2 regions of the Fictibacillus sp. EA-CB0309 genome follow, and region 2 is predicted to be linked to the other one. Evidence: riboswitches for the same ligand, from Rfam matches in the RefSeq annotation. Region 2 holds a riboswitch; the other holds the start of a gene.
What was found. Region 2 has a riboswitch for S-adenosylmethionine ahead of metK (methionine adenosyltransferase). Riboswitches for the same ligand answer to the same signal wherever they lie in the genome.
Positions count from the first base shown of each region.

Region 1: it holds a riboswitch for S-adenosylmethionine, as region 2 does, so the genes downstream of both, ACEWFH_RS01705 (methionine ABC transporter ATP-binding protein) here and metK (methionine adenosyltransferase) in region 2, are expected to answer to the same signal.

Region 1 covers NZ_CP169271.1:266,732-273,034, reverse strand. The annotation lists gene ACEWFH_RS01730 (D-alanyl-D-alanine carboxypeptidase family protein) at 1-236, shown strand, start outside; gene pdxS (pyridoxal 5'-phosphate synthase lyase subunit PdxS) at 416-1,300, shown strand; gene pdxT (pyridoxal 5'-phosphate synthase glutaminase subunit PdxT) at 1,305-1,889, shown strand; T-box leader at 1,927-2,142, shown strand; partial or broken gene serS (serine--tRNA ligase) at 2,210-3,483, shown strand; tRNA gene ACEWFH_RS01710 (tRNA-Ser) at 3,585-3,677, shown strand; SAM riboswitch class I at 4,156-4,263, shown strand; gene ACEWFH_RS01705 (methionine ABC transporter ATP-binding protein) at 4,332-5,345, shown strand; gene ACEWFH_RS01700 (methionine ABC transporter permease) at 5,338-6,000, shown strand; gene ACEWFH_RS01695 (MetQ/NlpA family ABC transporter substrate-binding protein) at 6,240-6,303, shown strand, end outside.
Region 2 covers NZ_CP169271.1:1,273,928-1,280,230, forward strand. The annotation lists partial or broken gene pckA (phosphoenolpyruvate carboxykinase (ATP)) at 1-1,522, opposite strand, end outside; SAM riboswitch class I at 1,785-1,915, shown strand; gene metK (methionine adenosyltransferase) at 2,077-3,282, shown strand; gene ACEWFH_RS07080 (glycosyltransferase family 4 protein) at 3,636-4,793, opposite strand; gene ACEWFH_RS07085 (phosphatase PAP2 family protein) at 4,809-5,114, opposite strand; gene ACEWFH_RS07090 (hypothetical protein) at 5,087-5,359, opposite strand; gene ACEWFH_RS07095 (VOC family protein) at 5,568-5,939, shown strand; gene ACEWFH_RS07100 (gamma carbonic anhydrase) at 5,929-6,303, opposite strand, start outside.

The DNA.
Region 1 (6,303 bases), 1.0 Mb from region 2:
AACTGACAGCTCCTGTTAAAAAAGGTGAAGTAGTCGGTCATATCAATGTTGAGTATACAGGCAGTGGAGAAGACTACGGCTATTTACTCGATGGAGACACAAAAGGGAAGACAGAAGTGGTAACAACACAATCCGTTGAAAAAGCAAACTGGTTTGTACTTGCACTAAGAGGTGTGGGCGGTTTCTTTGGAGGACTTTGGTCTGGAGCCGTTGACATGGTTAAAGGCTGGTTCTAATTTTTTAATAGTTTAAAAGGTTTAAAAGCTCTTCAGCGCATGCTGAAGAGCTTTTTTTCAGAAAATATAGAGAGCTTGCGCTTTTTATGATTTGCGATAAAATAGATGAGAATACTAGTTTTATTATAAAACAACCGAAATGATCGGTAAAAACACATATAAACCAGGGGGTAGTAAGCATGTTAAAAACAGGTACTGAACGTGTTAAACGAGGAATGGCAGAAATGCAAAAAGGCGGCGTCATCATGGACGTTGTAAACGCAGAGCAAGCTCGTATTGCTGAAGCTGCAGGAGCTGTAGCCGTAATGGCACTTGAGCGTGTTCCTTCAGATATTCGTGCAGCAGGCGGCGTAGCTCGTATGGCAGATCCTACAATCACGGAAGAAGTTCTGAATGCTGTTTCTATTCCTGTAATGGCAAAAGCTCGTATCGGGCATATCGTGGAGGCACGCGTGCTTGAAGCAATGGGTGTTGATTACATCGATGAGAGTGAAGTATTGACGCCAGCGGATGAAGTTTTCCACTTATTGAAGAGCGATTACACCGTTCCATTCGTATGCGGTGCTCGTGATCTTGGAGAGGCATCACGCCGTATCGCTGAAGGTGCATCCATGCTTCGTACAAAAGGTGAGCCTGGAACGGGTAACATCGTTGAGGCTGTTCGCCACATGAGAATGATCCAAGGTCAGATTCGCAAAGTAGTTGCTATGAGCGAAGATGAGTTGATGACAGAAGCTAAGAACTTAGGTGCACCATTCGAAGTTCTTCTTCAAATTAAAAAAGCGGGCAAGCTGCCTGTCGTTAACTTTGCAGCAGGCGGAATTGCAACACCTGCAGATGCAGCGCTTATGATGGAACTTGGCGCTGACGGCGTATTCGTAGGATCAGGAATCTTCAAGTCTGAGAATCCAGAAAAGTTTGCTCGTGCGATCGTTGAAGCGACAACACACTACCAAGACTACAAACTAATCGCTGAACTCTCTAAAGGTCTAGGAACGGCTATGAAAGGTATCGACATCTCTACATTAGCTCAAGGTGAGCGCATGCAGGAGCGAGGCTGGTAATTCCATGCTAAAGATCGGAGTATTAGCCTTACAAGGTGCAGTACGAGAGCATGTGGCAGCGATTGAAGCAAGCGGTGCAGAGGCCGTTGCGGTAAAACGTGTAGAAGAGCTCAGCAGCCTTGATGGCTTGGTTATCCCAGGCGGCGAGAGCACAGCGATGAGACGTTTAATCGATAAATATAACTTTCTTGAACCTTTAAAAGAGTTTGCACAAAATAAACCTGTGTTCGGTACATGTGCAGGGCTGATCTTGATGGCTAAACGCATTCAAGGACAAGACACAGCACATCTTGAATTGATCGATATGACGGTTGAGCGCAATGCGTTCGGGCGTCAGGTGGACAGTTTTGAGGCTGATCTGATGATCCATGGTGTTGGAGAAGATTTTACGGGTGTATTCATCCGTGCGCCATTTATCGTTGAAGTCGGTCCTGAAGTTGAGATTCTTTCTAAACACAACGACAGAATAGTAGCAGCTAAACAAGGGCATTTCCTATGTGCAGCGTTTCATCCGGAACTGACGGACGACTACCGTTTACATCAATATTTTGTAAAAATGGTACAATCCGCTAAAGAAGTAGTTGCATAAAATATAAAAATGCTGTACATTACTATAAAATCATCATAAAAAATCAATGACAGGAACTAGTAGCGAAAATGACTTTGTCTAGAGAGTCGGTGGCTGGTGAAAACCGATCAAAGCGTTTTGTGAATCCATCCTCGAGTGAGAAGCCGAAATGAAGTAAGCTTTTCCGGTGAAGAACCGTTACATGTAAATGAGCCGGCAATAGATGTATCTATTGCAACTAGGGTGGCAACGCGGGTTAACTCTCGTCCCTATTTCTAATTCACATTAGAAATAGCGGGCGGGAGTTTTTTGATTTTTATTAACCAAAGGAGGAAATACAAATGTTAGATTTGAAATTTGTTCGTGCCAATTTTGAAGAAGTAAAAGAAAAATTATCTGCTCGAGGTGAAGATCTATCTGGATTGGATCAGTTCGAGGCGTTAGATCAGCGTCGACGTGAGTTGATCGGTGAGACGGAAGCTCTTAAATCTAAGCGTAATGAAGTTTCTAAGCAAGTAGCAGAATTTAAGCGTGAGAAAAAGACGCGGATCACCTGATCACAGAGATGCGTGAAGTAGGCGATAAGATTAAAACGATGGACGATGAACTTCGTAAAGTAGAAGAAGACCTTCACGCTATCATGCTGACGCTGCCTAACATACCGCATGAAAGTGTTCCTGTTGGTGAGACAGAGGATGATAACATTCCTGTTCGTCACTGGGGTGAAGTACCGGAATTTGCTTTTGAAGCAAAAGCGCATTGGGATATCGCTACTGACTTGAACATCGTTGATTTTGAACGTGGAGCGAAGGTTACAGGAAGCCGTTTCGCTTTCTATAAAGGTCTTGGAGCACGATTAGAGCGAGCGTTAATCAACTTCATGATGGACCTTCATGAAGACGAACACGGTTATACAGAAGTGCTGCCACCATACATGGTAAATCGTCAAAGCATGACAGGTACAGGACAGCTGCCAAAGTTTGAAGAAGACGCGTTTAAGATCCGCGAAGAAGATTATTTCTTAATCCCGACTTCTGAAGTTCCTGTCACGAACATGCACCGTGAAGAGATTTTAACATCTGATGAACTGCCGATCACATATGCAGCATACAGCGCATGTTTCCGTTCTGAAGCAGGTTCTGCAGGACGCGACACACGCGGCTTAATCCGCCAGCATCAGTTCAATAAAGTAGAGCTTGTTCGCTTCGTTAAACCAGAAGATTCTTATGACGAGCTTGAAAAGCTTACAGGACATGCTGAAAAAGTACTACAGCTTCTAAACCTGCCGTACCGTGTACTTAGCATGTGTACAGCTGACTTAGGATTCACAGCTGCTAAAAAGTACGATATTGAAGTATACCTGCCAAGCTACAGCGAGTACCGCGAGATTTCTTCTTGCTCTAACTTTGAAGACTTCCAAGCGCGCCGTGCACAAATTCGTTTCCGCCGCGATGCGAAAGGGAAGCCAGAATTCGTTCACACGCTTAACGGATCTGGGTTAGCGATCGGACGTACAGTCGCTGCAATCTTAGAAAACTACCAGCAAGAAGACGGCACGGTTGTGATTCCAGAAGTGCTTCGACCATACATGGGTAATAAGGAAGTCATTAAGTAAAATAACGAGAGGGAAATTCCCTCTCTTTTTTTGAACTTTTTTCTCAAAAAGCGTTGACACTATATTTGTCTCCATGTTAATATAGTTCTTGTCAGTCACACGGAGGTATACCCAAGTCCGGCTGAAGGGATCGGTCTTGAAAACCGACAGGGGTTTAACGACCCGCGGGGGTTCGAATCCCTCTACCTCCTCCATATACATATTCAAACCACTTGATCTCGCATCAGGTGGTTTTTTTGTTGTGTTTTTTGATGAACGAGTGTCGAATTTGGCAAAAGACTCAATTCCATCAATTTAGACTCAATAATCTCTAAAAAGACTCAATTCCGTCATTTACAAATGCTCTATTCTAAAAGGTGGATGCTTTCAAACTCATTTTTATTTTCTTCTTTGACAGTTGATTGGAGTGCAAGGTGCGAGACTACGGCTAGGACAGGAGGGCAGGTGAGACACTTAAAAGTGAAACGTTACGAATGTGGCTCACCGCCTGCCCCGCGGAAAGCGAGCACCTGGAGCGGAGATTAACTACTTTCAAAAGCAACAATAGCCAAAAAAACGTTCCCTTTCCACCACAGCATTGTAAGCGCTAACACTTCAAAGTGATAAAATTTAGTATTGACAGAACTTTTAGACAGGGAGTATGATGACAACTATACTTAATTCAATATGTAATGCTTATTAAGAGAGACCGAGGGATCAGGCCCTATGACGTCCGGCAACCTCCATTTTGGAACGGTGCCACTTCCTGCAGGATGATATGTTCATTCTGGAAGATAAGTCGATGTTTGCTTATTCGCCCTCTTCCATGGAATGAAGAGGGCTTTTTTATATGTTGAGGAGGAAGACAGATGATCGAGGTTAGAGATGTAACCAAAATATATAAAGCAAAAGGAAAAGAAATTGTTGGAGTAAAAAACGTGTCACTATCCATAGACAAAGGGGAGATCTTTGGCATTGTCGGCTATAGCGGTGCCGGGAAAAGTTCGCTCCTTCGCTGTCTCAATCTATTGGAAAAACCAACATCAGGTGACATACTCATCGACGGAGTATCGATTACAACGTTAGGGAAAAAGGAGCTGCGAGAAGAGCGGCTTAAGATCGGCATGATTTTTCAGCACTTTTATCTGATCAGTGCAAAAACTGTGTTTGAAAATATCGCGTTTGCTTTAAAAGCAGCAGGAAAAACGAGGGATGAGATCAATCGTAAAACGCTAGAGCTGTTGAAAATGGTTGGATTAGAAAATCAAAAAGGTCAATATCCATCTCAGTTAAGCGGCGGACAGAAGCAGCGAGTTGGTATTGCAAGAGCTTTGGCGAATGACCCGAAGGTATTGCTTTGTGACGAAGCTACATCAGCACTTGATCCAAATACTACAAAATCCATCCTATCGCTCTTAAAATCGATCAATAAAAAGTTAGGCATTACGATTGTACTCATCACGCATGAGATGGAAGTCGTAAAAGAGATTTGTCACCGTATGGCTGTCATGCAGGATGGCGAGATTATCGAGTCGGGTGATGTGTATAACATCTTTGCAAACCCTGAAAAAGCATTAACGAAAACATTTATCAGTTCCGTTATACAAATGGATCTACCTGAGCCATTGCTGAAAAATAGAAAAGGGACCGTGATTAAGATTCAATTTAAGGGAGCGATCGCAGAAGAAGCCGTTGTTTCTGAGCTCTTCCAAAACTTTAAGGTAAAAGGAAATATCCTTCACGGAAAGATTGAATATATCCAAGAAACACCCCTCGGAATCTTTATTATGGAACTGATTGGTGATGAAACAGAAGTAAAACGAGCGATTGCGTATATTGAAAGTCGTATAGAAAATCTTGAGGTGGTGAAGAACGTTGCTTGATTCGATAGTTAACATTCTGCCAGATTTAAATAAAGCATTTTTTGAAACGTTATACATGGTTGCCATATCATTAGGCGTTTCTTTGGTCGTTGGACTCCCACTCGGAATCATCCTTTTCGTTACGGATAAGGGCTTGCTGTTTGAAAATGCGTTAGTAAAACAAACGGCAGGGATAGTAGTCAACTTGATTCGCTCAGTACCGTTCATCATTCTGCTAGTTGCTCTGTTACCGCTAACACAGCTCATCACAGGGACAACGATTGGACCTACTGCAGCATCCGTTTCTTTGTCTGTTGCAGCGATTCCGTTCTTTGCCCGACTCGTAGAGACTTCTTTACGAGAAATCGATAAAGGTGTAATAGAAGCCGCCGTTGCTGTCGGAGCAACACCATGGATGATCATTCGGGAAGTACTTCTTCCTGAAGCAAAACCAGGCATTGTTCAAGCCATAACAGTAACCGCGATCAGCTTATTAGGCTATTCAGCAATGGCAGGTATTGTCGGCGGTGGAGGGATCGGAGACTTTGCGATTCGCTTTGGGTACTATCGATATGACAACACGATCATGATTACAACCGTCGTCTTATTGATTGTGATCGTTCAGCTGATGCAAGTCATCGGAGACGGTGTGGCCAAAGCTGTAAATAAAAGATAGGGCTGAGAGACACTCAGAATTGTATGCTGTTTTTAGTTCTGTTTTTAAATTCTTCATTGATAAGTTGATTGAAGTGGAAGATGCGAGACTCCTGCGGGACAGGCGGGCAGGTGAGACACTTAAAAGTGAAACGTACGAATGTGGCTCACCGCCTGCCCCGCGGAAAGCGAGCATCTGAAACGGAAATCAACTACTTTCAAAAGCACCAAGTAAATACCAAAACGAAAAAGGGGATCAACATGAAAAAAATCATACTTACACTATTAACAGCACTGCTAGCTTTTGCTTTAGCTGGATGCTCTT
Region 2 (6,303 bases):
GCTTTAAATTTAGCAGCAAGTTCTTTTGCTTTCACATCATATTGATCTTGGTCATCCCATGTTTTCTTTGGTTGAAGAACTTGGTCAGGCACACCAGGGCAATGTGTTGGAATATGAAGCCCAAAGATCGGATCTACAACGGTTTCAACAGAAGTTAGCTCACCTTCTAATGCTGCCTGCACCATTGCACGTGTGTGTCCTAAGTTCATACGGCTTCCAACACCGTACTCTCCGCCTGACCAGCCTGTGTTAACAAGGTATACTTGCACATTGTGCTGATCGATTTTCTTTCCAAGCATTTCAGCGTAAACTGTAGCCGGTAATGGAAGGAAAGGTGCTCCAAAGCAAGTTGAGAACGTTGCTTGTGGTGATGTTACACCTCTTTCAGTTCCAGCAAGTTTACTTGTGTATCCAGACAAGAAATGGTACATCGCTTGTTCCTTAGTTAGTTTGCTGATTGGAGGCAATACTCCGAATGCATCAGCCGTTAAGAAGATGATCGTGTTCGGATGACCTGCAACACTTGGTTGAATGATATTTGGAATAGCATCTACTGGATAGGCTGCTCGTGTATTTTCTGTTAATGTGGAGTCCTTGTAATCAGCTACTCTTGAATCTGGATCGATCATTACGTTTTCTAGTACGCTTCCAAAACGGATCGCGTTCCAGATTTGCGGTTCTTTTTCTTTAGATAGATCGATTGTTTTTGCGTAACATCCGCCTTCTATATTGAAGACTCCAGTGTTAGCCCAGCCGTGCTCATCATCCCCGATCAAACGGCGGTTTGGATCAGCGGAAAGTGTAGTTTTTCCAGTTCCAGAAAGACCGAAGAAAAGTGCAACGTCCCCTTCGTTGCCAACGTTTGCTGAACAATGCATGGAAAGAATCCCTTTTTCAGGAAGCATATAGTTCATAACAGAGAATACGGATTTTTTAATTTCACCAGCATATTCTGTTCCACCGATAAGTACGATGCGTCTTTCAAAGGATATGATGATAAATGTTTCAGAGTTTGTTCCATCTTCTGCTGGATTTGCTTGGAATCCAGGTGCTGAAACAACCGTGAACTGTGATTCGTGAGCAGCTAGCTCATCTTGGTTCGGGCGTACAAACATTTGATGAGCAAACAAGTTATGCCAAGCGTACTCGTTAATAACTTGAATTGGAAGGCGATACTCGCGGTCTGCACCAGCAAATCCTTTAAATAGGAATAATTCTTCTTTGCTGCCTAAGTATTGAAGCACTTTTTTGTATAATTTATCAAAGTTTTCAGGTGAAAAAGGTTTATTTACCTTTCCCCAGTCAATTGATTCTTTAACGGAGGCGTCTTCAACGATAAATTTATCCTCAGGGGAACGGCCTGTGTATTTCCCGTAGTAGCTTGAAGAGCTCCTGTGGATGTCAGGATGCCTTCTTTACGCTTAAGAGATTTTTCTACTAAAACCGGAACAGGTAAGTTCTGGTGAGTTGTTTCACGGGTCACAAGTTCATTTAAGGTTGTCGTAAATTCCAAAGTATTCATATCAGACAGTACCATCCTTTATCCTAGAGTGATATATTCGAAAATTAGTATAACACATTAAATTAAATAATGTATACTATTTTATGAAAGTGCATCAAAAAAGTTCGTACTTCACAAAAAAAGATCATAATTCATGAGTATTATCCGTCATATTAAAAACGCTTTCAATAATAACGTCTCAACGTCATAAACTTATTGATATTCCTAGTGTTTTCTATTGACATAGGTGTACCGTTGCGCTATCATATTCCGAGAACGGCTACTCTTATTCTGAGTAGGTGGAGGGACAGGCCCTATGAAACCCAGCAACCGACATGAAAGTGGTGAATGACGATCCACTCGAAATGAAAAGGTGCTAACCTGCAAGGTGAAAATAACCTTGGACAATAAGAGGTTGAAGGCATTTGGATTTATAAACCTTTTCCCTCGTGAATGTATGTGAAACAGGGAAGGGCTTTTTTATGCCTTTTTCAGGTTAAGAACATAAACTGTGCAAAATAGATAAGAATAAAGTACCGTATCATACTGAAAGCAGTTAAAGGGAGGATATTAACTTGTCCAAAAAAGTTAGTCGTCGTTTATTTACATCTGAATCCGTTACAGAAGGACATCCAGATAAAATCTGTGACCAGATCTCAGATGCGATTCTAGATGAAATTTTAGCTAATGATGCCAATGCTCGTGTAGCATGTGAAACATCTGTAACAACAGGTCTAGTACTTGTTGCAGGTGAGATCACAACTTCTACTTATGTAGACATCCCAAAAGTTGTACGTGAGACAATTAAAGAAATCGGTTATGACCGTGCGAAATATGGTTTCGATTCTGAAACGTGTGCAGTATTAACTTCTATCGATGAGCAATCTGCCGATATCGCAATGGGTGTTGACCAAGCTCTTGAAGCAAGAGAAGGTTCTATGACAGATGCTGAGATCGAAGCAATCGGTGCAGGGGACCAAGGTCTTATGTTCGGATTTGCTTGTAACGAAACAGAAGAGCTTATGCCTCTTCCAATCTCACTCGCTCATAAATTATCTCGTCGCCTTACGGAAGTTCGTAAGACTGAAGAGATTCCTTACTTGCGTCCAGATGGAAAAACTCAAGTTACAGTTGAATATGATGAGAACGACAAACCAGTTCGTATCGATACAATCGTAATCTCTACTCAGCATCACCCGGAAAACACGCTTGAAGAAATTCAAAGAGACGTTAAAGAAAAAGTAATCAAGCCAGTTGTTCCTGCTGAGTTAATCGATGAGAACACAAAATACTTCATCAACCCAACAGGCCGTTTCGTAATCGGTGGACCTCAAGGTGACGCTGGTCTTACGGGACGTAAGATCATCGTTGATACTTACGGTGGATATGCTCGTCACGGTGGCGGTGCATTCTCTGGTAAGGATGCTACAAAAGTTGACCGTTCTGCTGCATACGCTGCTCGTTATGTTGCGAAGAACATCGTTGCATCTGGTCTTGCTGACAAAGTTGAAGTTCAGCTTGCGTATGCAATCGGTGTTGCTCAACCAGTATCAATCGCTGTAAACACATTTGAAACAGGTAAAGTTTCTGAAGAAGTTCTTGTAGAACTAGTTCGCAACAACTTCGATCTTCGTCCGGCTGGAATCATCAAGATGCTTGATCTTCGCCGTCCGATCTACAAGCAAACTGCTGCATATGGTCATTTTGGCCGTACAGATGTTGAGCTTCCTTGGGAGAAAACAGATAAAGCAGAAGAGCTTAAGAAACAAGCTAATATTTAATGGTATGTAAAAACAGACTTCCTCTTGGGAGTCTGTTTCTTTTTAAATTAGGTGAAGCATCACGAATGTGAAATTACTAAAATTATCGTGAATATATTTAATTTAATGTGAAATTAATTGGTCCTTCCTTAATTGAAATCATTAAAAAATGGAATTTGTTCCTTAAAAAACATGGATGTTACAGGTGTTCATTTCAGGATTACAACTATTTTATAACAAACAAAAAAGGATTTACTCCGTGAAAATGAGTCAATCCTCTTCTAAAAAGCCTTCAATTATTTAAAATATCTCTGGATCTCAGTAATAAGACCAAAACTCCCCCAACCACATTCTTTTTCTTCAACATGCCGTTTTTATGCAATAATGGTTTTGCTTTTGTTCTTCTTGTATGCAACTTCCTCATAATGCATCAAAAGGTTTCCAAAAATGGCTGACCAAGATTGAGTTAACGCATAATGCCTTGCTTTTAATTTCATAGATTGTAAGAGCATGGGGTCATCCAACAAGGATACTGCATTTTGAATAAACGATTCTGCACTTCCAGCCTCGCAAATTCTACCTGTAAGGCCATCTTGAACGATTTCTTTTACCCCGCCACGATCGGATACGATTGCAGGCAATCCAGATGCCGCTGCTTCAAGAACTACATTGCCGAATGTTTCTGTTGAAGAAGGAAATACAAAAAGGTCTGCTGCAGAATATACACGTGCAAGCTCTTCTCCAGATAGATAACCTGAACAAGTTACATTAGAATATTTCTTTTCCCATTGATCTACCATGTATCTGCTTGGGCCGTCGCCAACAATGAGCCAGTGAACATTTTCTCTTAATGATTGAGGTAATTTACTTATCATTTCATATAGAATCTCTAAATCTTTTTCAGGTGCCAGCCTGCCGACATACAAAAAGATATATTTCTCTGAGATGTTATATTTTTCTCGAACGAGAGAGTCATGATTATGAGGTGTGAACATGTCACAGTCAACTCCTCTTGACCATATTTCAACATTTGTAAAACTTTTACTGTACAGAATTTGCCTCGTTTCTTTACTTGGAACAAAGATTTTTTCAAAAGGTCTATGAAACCATTGAAGGTAACGCCAAAGTAAGGGTGATAGAAATTCAAGATGATAGCATGCAAGGTAGCGGTCAAAATGTGTGTGATAAGAGGCGGCCATGGGAATGTTTTCTTTCTTGCCGTAACGCATTCCGAATAGACCGATATTAAAAGGAGTAGCAACATGAAGGAGGTCAGGGTTAAATTTATTTAGTTCACTATTCAGCGCACGCAATTGGGGAATGGCAAGCCTGCACTCGGGGTATAGAAAGAGTGGCAGGCTTTTCATTGCATAATAGTGATCACATTCCATTTTGGGGATCTCATCTAATGAGGGCATGATGACTTTATATTCAACATCATTTTTTACCAAGTAATCAGTTAATCTTTTTAAAGTCCGTGCAACACCATTAATTTGAGGATAGAACGTATCTGAAAAGAGAGCGAGCTTCATTTTCTTCATCTCCTTTTATAAGAAGTAAGGTAAGATAAAGCTTTTTACTAAAAACAAAGAAAAGAAGCTGGAACTGATGCCTAAAACCATTCCCGCAAGTACATCAGAAGGATAATGCAGACCTAAGTACATGCGAGAAATGGCTACTAAAAGGGCAGCGATCAATAAAAATATACCTATGAACGGATTTAATAAAATCAAAGGTGTAACGATCGAAAAAATAGCTGTAGTGTGACCAGACGGAAATGAATGATCCTTTAATGGGTTGTTGCCGATGTTCGTATCCGGAAGACTTAAATAGGGTCGCTTTCTAGGATACATTTTTTAGAGATGGCAACCGGAATGTGGCTGATCATCAATGAAAGCATACAAACGATGCCCCAAGATTTTAAATGCATAGGGAGAAATAACGATAACAGAATACTCGTTGATATGGTAGCTGTTGCACCACCAAGATGCGTCCACAAGTGAAAGAAATGGTCCATTGAATTCCTGTGCAGTCTTCCGTTAACGAGGCGGAAAAATGAACACTCTTTTTCATAAAGCCAATCAATTACTTTTGTCATGAATATCCCCCTAACTTTTCTATTTTGTTCGTTAATTTAATCATAAAAGGCAATTGTAAGGGGAACATGAAGACAGTATAAATATATTATTAAAATACATTTATATAGCCACCTTGAGCTTTCTCAATACAATAAAAACTAAAATTGATTTTAGGTTGTGTTAAAATTATGGGCAAATCATCAAAAAAGAAGTTGAGGTGAAAGATATATGTATTCTGGAATACACCATGTCTCTTTGTTAGTAACGGATATAAATAAATCCAAGCATTTTTACGAATCGATATTGGGTTTTGAACAAAACAAAAAACGCCCTTCGTTTGATTTTCCGGGCGTCTGGTATGATATTGGCGACACGCAGCTTCACTTAATTGTTCATTCTAAAGGGAAGGCTAGAAGAGACACTACTGAGATTGATAGCAGAGACGGTCACTTTGCGGTCAGAGTTACAGATATGGACAAGCTGTTAGAAACTTTAGATATACATAAGATTCCTTATGTAAATAAGCCAACTAATAAAACAGATTGGCACCAAGTTTTTGTGAGTGATCCTGACGGTAACTTGATTGAGTTTAACGTTTAGTCTGTAATGACTTATAATATTGGCCCTTCTCGTAATATTCACGGCGGATTCGATCCATATCCGCGATATCTTCTTCTGTTAATTCTCTAATGACCTTAGCAGGTCTTCCGAAAGCAAGTGAGTTCGGTGGGATCTTTTTACCTGGGGGCACGAGGCTTCCTGCGCCGATAAAGGCTCCTTCACCTATATGTGCACCATCTAGAACGAGTGAACCCATACCGATCAGTGCGTTTTCTTCAATCGTACAGCTGTGCAGAATGACACTATGCCCAACGGTTACCCCATCCTTTAAGTGAAGTGTTCGGTTCGGACTTTGATGAAGGACCGAGTTATCTTGAACGTTTACATAGTTTCCGATGATGGT